3 regions of the Margalitia sp. FSL K6-0131 genome follow, and region 1 is predicted to be linked to each of the others. Evidence: riboswitches for the same ligand, from Rfam matches in the RefSeq annotation. Region 1 holds a riboswitch; each other region holds the start of a gene.

Region 1 (4,292 bases):
TTGAAATTTTCATTAAGCAAATAGAGCTTCAAATGAAAATGAATAAACAAAATAAGCTATTTGCTTTATTCGAAGAAGTATTTGTGTCAAAGGATAAAGATTTCAAGGATTATTTAAAGCAAACCCAATTGAACACGCTCAGTTGGACTTTTCATCGTTTCGTTGATATTTATGGTGAAAGTAAGAAACCATATTTATTGGATTGCACGATCCTATTTACAGGAATGCTTCATCATCAGTTTCATTTTTTCTTCCAGCAAAAAGAAACGGAACTCACCGTTCATCAAGTTATTCGCTATTGTATAAACCGTCTTTCCACCATTGTAGAAGATGTATCCTGCAATCACGATCAATTATATAACCCCAATCTTATTAAAGATTGGTTTCCAACGTATGAAAATGAAGAACAAAAACTACTTAAAAAAAGATTGGTTCAGTCTATTTGTTTTTTAAAAAATATGATTCGGAAAGAGCACCAAAATGAAAAACATCAATTGAAATGGATGGAACTATTGGATTTTCTTCAAGACGAACTGCTCCAATCCAAACAGCCGCGCATATACCTTGTGGAAAGTGCACTGGATTCGTTAGCGAAGAACAATAATAAACAGATTCAAGAGGAACTGAAAACCTTAACTGAATTAATACATGATTGGAACGAAAACAAAGTCAAATAATCCTTTGATAGAATCATCATTATGATAAAAAGCAGCCCAAGTTGTAATCATACCGGCTGCTTTTCTCCATTTTTTATCTTGCGAAAACGGGTTTCCGATTATTTTTATCTTGGTACATTTTTTGATCTGCATGAGTGTAAATAGTTCCTCCATTTTGCCAATGGAGGAAGCTTCAAAAGCATAGCCAATCGACATTTTCATCATAAAATGGGGATGCTTTTCATTATATTCCATAACTTCCTTCTTTATTTGCTCGGATAAATGTTGTAACGATAATTCATTTGTTTTTATTACCAGGAAAGCAAATTCATCCCCGCCTATTCTTATAACCATACTATTTTCATTTGAAAACTGATTAAGCAGTTTGGATGTTTGAATAATCAATTTATCCCCCATCTGATGACCAAAATTATCATTCATCCATTTCAATTCATCTAAATCACATAGTACAATCCCAACAGATTCATCGAGATCCTCATTATATAATTTTTTTTGTTTTTCAAAAAAAGCTCGGTTATATATTCCTGTTAACGGATCATGTTCTACCTTATATTCTAGCTCCTTTTGTGCCATCATTTTTTCATCGATATTCCGGATGATTCCATGTAACGCAACGATTTCGCCATTTTCATATATAGGTGTGGCAAATTCTTCGAACCATTTGTAATCACCGTGCACGTCTCTCCATCGCACAATGATTGGTTTATTATAATCCATTTTCCCTGCTATTTTTTTCTCTACAAGATGATAATCATCGGGATGGACAATTTCAAAGGTGATATATGGATTTTTCAAACTATCTTTAGAAAGATTAGGGCGCAGAATTTCATCTATTGCAGGACTTAGATACCGATATTTAAACTGTGGTTTGATTTCACAATAATAAATAATGTCCTTCGAACTCTCCACAAGCTGATAAATTCTTTTTTCATTTTTCGTTCTTTCATTATATCCCTTCCATACTATTCTCTTAATAGGTTCAGAATATATTACTCCTATTATAAGTCCAAGAATTCCTAAACAGAAGCCAAGCATGGTTTCTCCCCCCAAATGTTTAAGAATAAAAACAATTTCTCTAGCCGCTATGTGCAGTAGCTAGACGTAGATAATAGTTTTAAAAAGTTATCCATATATCAACACTTATAGTTAAAAAACAGAAAAAGAGGCAGTCCGAAAACGAAACTACCCCTTAAAGTATTTTCTAATTTTTCGGTAACCCGGCTACCATAGATCATCCTTAGGTCCGTGGCTTTGCGTCCTTACTTTTCAATAAGTTTGCCTTTGTCAAAATATCGTTATGATTTTATTAATTTATTTTCATTATAAGCTTTATGGGTACAATTATCAATTTTTTTACCAATAAAATACACTTAACAGAAACTTTCGAACTATTCGTCATGTTCTTTACAAAAAATGTATTATTTTTTAAAAATTGCAGAGTATATAAATAGTCTTTTAGGAAAGGAGATGAAAGCAATGTTAAAAAAAATGAAGGCAATCCTAATTGTTCCTCTATTCGTGCTCCTTGTAGGGCTACCTGTACATGCCGAACCAACGCCTAACACGGATCAACATAAACAGGTTGTAAAGCTAACAAAACAACAAAAAGCAGAGTTAACGAAATTACATCTTGATATATTAACGAAGAAAAAACAGCTTATCATGAAATATGTTGAATATGGTGTACTTCCAAAGGAAAAAGGCGATAAAATCCTTGAAAGATTAAATGAGCATTATCAGGAAATAAAAGAACACGGATCTGATATGCATTGGGGTAAAATGCATCATCACCACCAATCTCATCATCAACACAATGAATAATTGACAGTGCCTTACATAAAAAAACCAATGAAACGCAAAAGTTTCATTGGTTTTTTGTTTTCCAGACATAAATGACGCAATGTCGAAAATTTGTCGAATGATATTTAATTTTATCCTTTATTGCCGATATAAAAAGAGAAAGGAACTGAACTTAAATATTAACTATTTTCAAATGACTAGGAAGGGACCGCGCAGATGAAATCTATTAAATCAAAAATTATTAGCACCACTTTGCTTATGTTGGCTATTCCTGCATTAATTATTGGTCTTGTGGGCTATAATCAAGCAAAGCAACATCTAACTGAATTGGGCCAAACCAATATGAAAAATGGTGTAAAAATGGCCATTCAAATGATAAATGGATTAAATGATGAAGTTTTAAAAGGCCATTTATCGATCGATGAGGCACAAGAAAAAGTAAAAACCGCTCTTATCGGTCCTAAAAATACAGATGGAACCAGAACGAATACAAACAAAATAGATCTTGGAAAAAACGGTTATTTTTTTGTTTTAGATGAAAAAGGTACGGAGCTGGCACATCCTTCGCTAGAAGGAAAAAATGTTTGGAATTTAAAAGATCAAAACGGTTATTACTATATTCATGACATAGTAAAGAAGGCAAAAGCTGGCGGAGGCTTTACTACCTATGACTGGCCGCTGCCAAATAATGAAAAGCAAATTGCTCAAAAAACCACTTATAGTGAAGTGGATCCAAATTGGGGATGGGTCATTTCCGCAGGCACTTATTCCACTGACTTCAACAAACCTGCGAATTCTATTCTTTATGTATTAATTATTACATTAGCTATCACTTTAATTGCTGGCAGTATTATTACTTATTTATTTTCAAAGCATTTGGCTTCTCCAATTAAGAAGCTTACCCTGCAAATGGGAGAGCTGGCTAGCGGAAATCTTGCAATCGATGACACGAATTCAAAAAGAAAAGATGAAATTGGTCAATTAATGAACTCTATGAACTATATGAAAGAAAAACTTCGTAACATGATTCTCAGTATTACAAAGGTCTCTGATCATGTTACAAGCCAAAGTGAAGAACTGACTCAATATGCAGATGAAGTAGGAATCGGTACAACACAAATTGCCACCACGATGCAAGAACTCTCTAATGGTGCGGAAGAACAAGCTAATTCGGCAACTACACTATTAGAAAAAATGAGTGACTTCTCCGAAACGATCATGCAAGTTGCTATACAAGGTGAAAGTGTCAAGGAAAGCTCCGGTCAAATGCTGAGAATGACCGAACAAGGCGGACAGGATATGCAGCAATCTGTTCAGCAAATGCATGTGATCGATGAGCGGATCAAGCAATCGTTAGAAATGGTAAAAGGATTAGATCATAAGACAAGTCAAATTACGGATTTAGTAAAAGTCATTAAAGATATTTCTGAACAAACGAATCTATTATCTTTAAATGCAGCAATAGAAGCGGCTCGAGCTGGCGAGCATGGAAAAGGCTTTGCAGTCGTTGCGGATGAGGTAAGAAAATTGGCTGATCAAGTTACACAATCGATCACGAATATTACCTCCATTGTTACCGATATTCAAAATGAATCCAAACAAGTAGTGGACACTCTTGAAGATGGTTATCAGTTAGTAGCAGACGGAACAAAACAAATTAACGTTACCGGAACAACCTTTAAAAACCTTAAAGACACAATTGAAAATGCCGGAAACCTAGTAGAGAATATGGCCGCCGCAATGTTCAATGTGTTGGATAACACAAAAGAAATCAATGAATCAATCGATACCATTGCCTCTGTTTCTGAGGAGACT
Region 2 (4,292 bases), 2.7 Mb from region 1:
TTTGGATGGTAACAATAATGTTGTTGGGGTGCTTGCTGGAGATACAAATGCACCAGAGATTATCGGAGAAGATGTATTTGAAGGTTCTTTTTATGATATGAATGTCATTCTGCATGTTTTGGAAGATGTGGATAAACGTTTCATGGAAGATTATCAAAAACGACACGGAAAAGAAATCCGAGATGGAGAGTTATTGCACCTATTCATGTTAGGAGTAATTGCGGAACATGACCGGCACGAAATTATTCAACAATTAGGAAATAGTTTGATTACAAAAGCAAAAACACAAGGGTTGAAGGCTATTTTAGCGGAAGCGACAAATCCGAAGTCTATACGTGTAATGGAAAAATATCATAATATACAAAAATATATAGATTTAGATGGAAATTATATTGTTCATAAATATCAGGAAAATAGTAAATTGAATGGTATTCCTGAAAATGTAGCGGATGGAACATATATTCTATTAAAAGAGCTTTAAAATAATGATCAATAATTAAAAGGAGTTAGGGGATTTATATATCATGGAAGCTATTTTGCTAGGTATTATTGTTATTTTATTGGTGGTATCAGTCTATTTTGCTTACCGGTATTATTCAATAAAACGTCATCAAATTAATAAAGAGATAATAAATGGAATGAAAGAAGTAGCAGCAGGTAATATCATAAATAAAGTGAATGAAAGAAGTTCTGATCATACTGTATTTAATCAATTAATTGAGTTTTTCAGCCGAGTTAGGGAAACGTTTTTTTCCTTTTCAAAAAATGTCAATGATATAGGAGAAAATCTCGCTGAAACGGGTGAATATGCTTCTGAGAAAGCCGATATTGTAAGAGCGGCAATTGATGAGGTAGGCAGAGGCTTACAGAAACAATTAGTCGCCACAGAAGAAAGCGCCGCATCTATGGAAGAAATGGCACAGGCTATCGAAGATCTATCAGTGAGATCCAATCAAATTTCAGAACAATCGAATACTACCTTAGCATTGACGCAAGATGGAAACGAGAAGCTAAAGAATTCCTTAGAAAAGATGGAGCAATTTAATCAAACGATAAATACAACATCTGATGCAATAAATAAACTCGGAGAAAAATCTCACGAAATCGGCACTATTGTAAAAGTGATTACAGGGATTTCAGAACAAATTAATTTATTAGCATTGAATGCAGCAATAGAAGCTGCCCGTGCGGGGGAACATGGTAAAGGATTTGCGGTTGTTGCGGATGAGGTTCGAAAATTGGCCGAACAATCACGCCAGTCTTCTTCTGAAGTATCAAATATTGTAAAGAATATACAAGAAGAAACGGAAATAGTTGTCGAGTCCATGCAACAGGGAACAGAAGAATTTAAAGAAACAAATTCGACTATTGTCGAGGTTGGAGCCATGTTCGAAAAGATACTATCTACTACAAAGATCATTGCTGAAAATAATGAAAATACTTCCGCAAGTACAGAAGAATTATCTTCTGCTACTCAGCAGATAATGACAGCAATTGTGGAGATAGCTTCTATTTCTCGGGAATCTGTTGAAATGTTTGAGGAACTAATTGAAATTAGTGATGATGAACTACATACAATGGAAAAACTTGTAGAGGAAGCAAAAGATCTTGTAGAGTTAAAAAATGATGTAAACAAATTACTTGTATGGAGTAATGGTGTTGAAACTGCTGAAGCTTAAGTGAGACAAGATGGTGAAAATAAGGTCAGTGCAGCAATATAAAGATTTTCACCTTGCTGGCTGATAAGTATATGTTGCTTCTCAGAGGTTTATCCAACTTGTGGGAAGCTTCTTTTTTATGCGTGGGCATGAACGGATATAAAGTGCAAAAGGAGCAAGTTGTTTTATTTTGAAACAAGCAAATGTGACCACAGAAATTATATTAGGAAAATTTTATCTTTTATCAGGATAATAATAATGGTAAAATAATACTATTAAAAAATGCGTTTACACCAGCAATTTCATATTAGTAACTTTTTCAGGGTAAAAAATCATTAGTATTTTGTTTTATTCCTTCGACAATAGCAAACCCATTGAAAGATGGGGACGCAAAGCTACGGGCCTAAAGGAAGATTTCTATGGCAGCCGGGTTGCCGAAAAGGTTGGATATCTATTTATGGAAGCAATGTTTTGCTTTTTTATGTCCACCTGTGTGGGCTTTTTTTGTCGATTTTTATGAAAAATGAGAAGGAATGGTATTCAAAAGGAAAGGGAATAGAATGTCACAACAAGAACAATGGAAATCAAAAATAGGCTTCGTTTTAGCAGCAGCTGGATCAGCGATAGGTTTGGGAGCAATCTGGAAATTCCCTTATGTCGCGGGAACAGGTGGTGGAGGAGCTTTCCTTTTAATATTTTTAGCTTTTACACTAGTCTTAGGGATGCCCTTATTACTAGGAGAATTTATGATTGGGAGAATGGGTCAAAGTGATCCGATTCAAACATATGGCAAACTTGCATCCAATAAGAAGTGGAACTTTATAGGGAAAATCGGTGTTTTTACATGCTTTGTCCTTCTATCGTTCTATAGTGTCGTAGGTGGCTGGATCATTCTGTACATTATGAAAATTTTGAGCGGCGGGTTAGCTGGGTTGACTCAGAATCAGTATGGGCAGTTATTTGGTGAAATTATTTCTAACCCGTATGCCACCATTGCGGCACAGCTTGTATTTATGATCATCACCCTTCTTGTCGTTGCCCAAGGGGTTCAAAAAGGAATTGAATTAGCAAGTAAAGTCATGATGCCGGCATTACTTCTTTTATTTATTATTTTAGTCATTCGTTCTTTGAGCCTGGATGGGGCAATCGAGGGTGTGAAATTTTTACTAGTACCAGATTTTTCGAAGCTTACATCTGAAAGTATTTTATTTGCCCTGAGACAAGCATTTTTTACACTGTCATTGGGTGTTTCTGTCATGCTTACATATGCTTCTTATTTACCAAAGACGCAAAATCTTCCGCAATCGGCTATTTCTATTATTTTATTAAATATTGTCATTGCTATATTAGCGGGCTTAGCTATTTTCCCAGGAGTTTTTGCCTTTGGACTTAAACCAAACGCAGGGCCGGTCTTAATATTCTCTGTTTTACCGGCAGTATTTGATCATATGCCTTTTGGGATGATTTTCTTTTTGGCCTTTTTACTATTATTCTTATTCGCTGCTTTAACTTCTGCTTTCTCAATGATTGAAATTATAGTGGCGTCTGTTACGAAGAATGATTCGAGGAAGCGCAAGAAAGCCACTTGGGTGATTGGAATTCTTATTTTTATCGTTGGCATCCCAGCCTGTCTTTCTTATGGTGTGCTGGCAGATGTCCAACTCTTTCATAAGACGATCTTTGACTTGATGGATTATGCAGTCAGCAATATTTTGATGCCTTTAGGTGCATTATTCATCGCGATTTTTGTATCCTGGAAAATTTCAAAACAAGATTTGTTTGCCGAATTAAAACAAGGATCGAATATAGGATACGTATTCTTTTCAATCTGTTATTTTCTCTTAAAATATATTGTTCCAATTGCCATCATCGTCGTTTTTTTAGATGCAGCAGGATTATCCGATTGGATTCTACATTTGTTTAAATAAACTACTGCCAGTAAAAACATCAGGGGGGTAAAACAATGAAGGAAATACAAAAATTATTTCCTAGTATGGACGGAAATGACTTTCAAAGAGAGGAATTATTGTCGTACTTTAAGACGATTTTGACAAAAATAGATGAATTAAAGGATCCTAACAAATTAACGCTGGGAGAAATGCCCGAGTACACAGCGGATTACTATAATCGTGTCATTCAAAACGCTGATGTTCCGGTTAGAGGTGTGGCGATGGAGGAAGTGATTCAAAAGCTTCTAAAATTGGTAGAAGGACACCGGTACGTCAATCGAAATTATGTAGCCAATGCGGCGCCGCTTCCGAATATTGCCAGTATCATCGGGAACTTAGTAATGGTGCTGGTCAATGGGAACAATCTTTGGGATGTAGAAGGCCAAGCAGCTGCTACAGCAGAAATCGAAGTAACTAGTATGCTATCCAAACTGATTGGATATGATGAAAGCATCAGTGCAGGATATACAACTTGGGGAGGACAAGGGGCTGTCTTTAACTCTTTACGTCTTGCCATTGCCCGTTACGCGCCGTTCTCTAATCAACATGGTGTACCGCGAAATCTCTATTGCTTCTGTTCCGAGCTATCCCACTACAGTCTGTATAAATCGGTAGAGGCAACTGGGATTGGTGTAGAAAATATGATTCGCGTGAAAGCGAATGCTGATCATTCTATGAATCTAGA
Region 3 (4,292 bases), 3.1 Mb from region 1:
GATACTCAGAGGAAGCATATTGAACACCTCTGTCTGAGTGATGAATGACGCCTTTTCCCGGCTTTTGACGCTTGTAAGCCATTTTTAATGCAGAGATAACCAATTCCTTTGTCATAGTTTTGCCCATAGCCCAACCTACTATTTTACGAGAATATAAGTCCATTACGGTCGCCAAATACAACCAGCCCTCATTGGTCGGTATATAAGTGATATCCGTTACCCAAAATTGGTTTGGTTTGCTTGCTTTAAACTGTCGATCTAGGACGTTTTCACTTACTGGATGTTTATGTTTTGAATTGGTCGTAGCCTTGTATTTCTTGACTGTACAAGACTTCCATTGGTTCTTCGTCATAATACGGGAAACCGTACGCTCACTTACCTTCATGCCACGTTTATTAAGGGTTTTAGTAATTTTCACGCTGCCGTAACGTTGTTTAAATTCTAAATGGGTCTTCAGAATTTTTTGTGCTAATTTCTCGTGCTTTTTCTGCCGGTTACTTTTTGGTCGGTTTAACCATTTGAAGTAACCACTCTTGGATACTCCCAGGACTTTGCACATCTTCTCCACTCGGAATTGGGAGCGATTCTTATGAATAAATTCATATTTTACCGAGGGCTTTTCGCGAAGTAGTGCATCGCCTTTTTTAAGATTTCATTTTCCTCCTTTAAATCGCGCATTTCTTTCTGAAGAGCTTTTAAAGCAGCACCTTCCGAGGAGAAAGATTGTACAGCCTTGATTTCCGGTTGTTGACCATACTTTTTCATCCAACCATGTAATGTATTTTCGTTTACACCAACTTCTCTCGCCACTTGAGCTACAGATTTATGGTTTTCGCTAATATACTTTACAGTTTCAATTTTAAAAGACTCTTCGTATCGTTTACCATTACCTTTTGCCATACGGACACACCTCATTATAATTGATATATTTATTATAACAATCTGTGTCCACTTTTTAGTCTAGCATCAAATTTCCTTTTTTATTTTAATAAATGTATTAGTATATGTTTTATAGCTTTTATAGAAAGCTACAATAACTTATTGCATTGAATTCCTAACACGGTTTTCTTTCATGGTAACTTACGATTCTGATCATTAACGATTCCTCTTTGGTCATTTAAGTTAGCCACCTATATTTTATCAAAGGCTCTTTACATATACTATAGTACCTTTGAGAAGAAAACTTGAAAAACATCCTAATCTTTTTAAGTAGAGTGCCCCGAATCGAATCACATATTAGGATTGAAAAGAACTCGTGTATTTTATGTTATCAGAGAAAAAATGGATTATTAAGTTAGTTATGGGGGGATCCAGTCCACTAATATAATGAACGAATGAGGTTCAAGATGAAAAAAGCTCCTCCAGATGGAAAAGCAATGGTTGGTTATGGAGAACTTAGCTATAAATAAGAGCTAAATTCTTCCTTTCATTTTTTTCAGCGTTATGGCAGAAGCAGTATGATCATCACGAGTTCAGTAAATGGATAAAGATTTTCACAATGAACTGCCTTTTAGATTAAATAACTTATAAGACCAATATCAACTTCAGGAACGGAGAAAGTTATCGTCTATAAGTATTTGAAATAACAAGAGGGTCTATAACTTTTACAAGGCTGTATACCAATTATATTATTTTCGCTCTTTGTATTGATCGATTCCATATAAAATATATTGTAGATAACTTATGGGACTCGAATTGCGATTTTTAATAATTTCGAGCATCTCTAAAAGTTCAAGAATTTGTCTCCTCGGTAAATTAGTAAGAATATAATCGACAATTTGATCCCCTGACATCTCAACTTCCAGCTTCTGGTTTACTAAAAAGGTCAAACTATTTGCCGGAAAAATATATGAATATAAATGCTCTTTTATTTGATTATAGCTATATCTATCTGACTTCTGGTTTACGTCTATTGCCATCTTTAATAAAATCCTTCTTTCTTTAAACAATTTTCTCTAAGATAGAGAAACAAATGGAAAAAATGTCTTGGTCAGACAATTTGACTTTGTGGTTTTCTTCACAAAAATCCAGGACAAGACGAGCAGACAGTGGGGAGTAGACCGCATAAAGGAGGAATTCCGAAATCATAATAGGAATACTTAATAAGACAAGATTTCAAAATCTTTTTCATATTATTATCAATAAACTTTCGGTAACCCGGCGATCATCATTCTTCCGAACCTTAGACCCGTGGCTTTGCGTCCCCATTTTTCAAAAGGTTTGCTATTATCGTTGTTTTTACCTTTTAAACATATCATTTTTCGGTTACTTATATCAATCATTTTTCAGCAAAAAAAGAGAGAATTCGACACTTAGATGAAACTATCTATTGAGGCTATGCGATGAAAAAAATTAAAGACAAGGAGACACCTTGTCTTATTCCACCTTGATTTGAAAAAAGGTCGTTAACGACTCATTTGGTTTTAAATACACCAATTCTTCTTTTTGATTCATTTCATATGTTTTTGCCATCCATGGTTCAACACAAACAAATTCCTTCCCATGTTCTGTCCAACAGACAATATAGTTAAATTCCTTGCCATATTCTAATGAAACTAGTTTATTTGTTTCCTCAAGTTTAAATTGGACTTCGTTTTTCACAGTGTCCAGTAACATCAACGATTCTTTTTTATCAGATAAGTCGATGATCCCTTTAAATATTTTCTCTTGATTGTCATTATAATCAAGATATGTTTTGGCGTCAGATTCTATGGTTAATACCTTTTTCGACGTTTTAAAATATGGATGGAATCCGGCATAAAATGGCATTTCTAATTCGGATAAATTTTTATAATCCTGTTCTATATAAAGAGTATTCTCTTTTAAGATATATTTAAAAACAACCTCAAAATCAAATGGATAAGATTTTCTTGTTTCTTCATTACTTTCTAATCTTAAAGTAATCGATAACTCCCCTTCTGTAGAAGTCTTTACTACTTCCCAAGGCATATTTCTCGCAAAACCATGATTTTTCATTTTATAGGTATTTCCTTGAAGTTCGTATTCACCTTTTTGCAATTGTCCGCTTATGGGGAATAAAATTGGAATTCCTCCTCTAATGTTTGCTTCTCTATCTAACAGAGTTTCCCTATTTAAATAAAGAATTTCGGTGCCGCTGATCCCGAATTCTGTGATTATTCCACCGCGTTCCGGTACAACTTTTATGTATGAATCTCCATCTCTTAATTCGTATATTTTTAAACCTTCGTCCATTAGTTCTTGAATTGAATACATTGCACCTGTCTCCTTTTTGCTTCTATATCATTGTTGTTGCTTCCACCCACTATTATGGCATATATTATTAAAAGATTGCATTTGTGCGGAGGGAGACTTATATGAAAAATAAAAAAAAGCAAATCATATTTTTTCTTATATCCATCCTATTTATTTTAGGAGGTTTATTTACCGGGATTTATTGGATGACACATATTGACCAATTTAAGAAAAATGGCATGATTGAACGTAGTACTATTACTTATACTAAAAGTGTTATATAAAGGGAATAGGATTGCTTTTCTTTGGTTTAGTAAGGGGTAACGAGTGGGGAATTTCCGTGCTTTGTTACCGCTTTTGCGTTCTGAATTTGATTGTGGCACAATTATTCATCATCTATTGTTACCTGTTTCATGCTTTAGCACCTTCCATGGGAATATTCAGCCGTTCATTGTTACCATTTTTCCGTTTTATTCTCCTCTTCGGGCACATTCAACCGTTGATCGTTACCGTTTTCCCAGTCCGGCATTGTGTTCAGGCACGATTCTCCTTCTACCGGATTCCCGCTCTGACCTCATAAAAAAGCACGATTAAACGTCCATTTTCAATTAGCGGTAATAAACCTTATCCATTTTTGTCATCTTTCTTTAATATTGGCATCTAATGATAATATACACTCTTTAAAGGTGGTGACTAATATGTGGATTTATATTGTTCTTGCATTTGTCATTATCCTACCCATCATTTTCTTTAGAGTAACTTCAAATACGACAAAACAGATCAATAAAGATATTGAAAAAAATCCTTTTGACCAGCGGAATAACCCTCCGCCACCTCCACCAGGACCGGGAATATTCTAACTTCAGCACCGTTTTTGGTGCATTTTTTGATTCAATTGTGACAATTTTGTTTCTCATCTAATTCTAATTTATTTTTCATTAATTTTTAGGTTTGAGAGATTATGATGTAATTGTTAATAGGACAAGCTAGTAATTTTCCTACTTGATTATGGTCCCCTCCATTATCAAGTAACCCCCTTATTTAAATACCCTAATCCTTTTTCCGGCTTTTATAGCCGG

What was found. Region 1 has a riboswitch for cyclic di-GMP ahead of NSQ59_RS06980 (sensor domain-containing diguanylate cyclase). Riboswitches for the same ligand answer to the same signal wherever they lie in the genome.
Region 2: linked by a shared signal. The riboswitch ahead of NSQ59_RS20205 (sodium-dependent transporter) and the one ahead of NSQ59_RS06980 (sensor domain-containing diguanylate cyclase) in region 1 are both predicted to bind cyclic di-GMP.
Region 3: linked by a shared signal. The riboswitch ahead of NSQ59_RS22445 (hypothetical protein) and the one ahead of NSQ59_RS06980 (sensor domain-containing diguanylate cyclase) in region 1 are both predicted to bind cyclic di-GMP.

Annotation. Positions count from the first base shown of each region.
Region 1 is NZ_JBBOZS010000001.1:1,473,796-1,478,087, reverse strand. It holds gene NSQ59_RS06985 (TetR/AcrR family transcriptional regulator) at 1-677, shown strand, start outside; gene NSQ59_RS06980 (sensor domain-containing diguanylate cyclase) at 642-1,712, opposite strand; cyclic di-GMP riboswitch class I at 1,886-1,967, opposite strand; gene NSQ59_RS06975 (DUF2680 domain-containing protein) at 2,154-2,498, shown strand; gene NSQ59_RS06970 (methyl-accepting chemotaxis protein) at 2,694-4,292, shown strand, end outside.
Region 2 is NZ_JBBOZS010000001.1:4,130,363-4,134,654, reverse strand. It holds gene NSQ59_RS20215 (hypothetical protein) at 1-481, shown strand, start outside; gene NSQ59_RS20210 (methyl-accepting chemotaxis protein) at 525-1,679, shown strand; cyclic di-GMP riboswitch class I at 2,013-2,097, shown strand; gene NSQ59_RS20205 (sodium-dependent transporter) at 2,219-3,586, shown strand; gene NSQ59_RS20200 (pyridoxal phosphate-dependent decarboxylase family protein) at 3,622-4,292, shown strand, end outside.
Region 3 is NZ_JBBOZS010000001.1:4,578,951-4,583,242, forward strand. It holds one part of gene NSQ59_RS22440 (IS3 family transposase) at 1-639, opposite strand, end outside; one part of gene NSQ59_RS22440 (IS3 family transposase) at 639-900, opposite strand; gene NSQ59_RS22445 (hypothetical protein) at 1,629-1,919, opposite strand; cyclic di-GMP riboswitch class I at 2,149-2,235, opposite strand; gene NSQ59_RS22450 (aldose epimerase family protein) at 2,377-3,234, opposite strand; gene NSQ59_RS22455 (hypothetical protein) at 3,336-3,497, shown strand.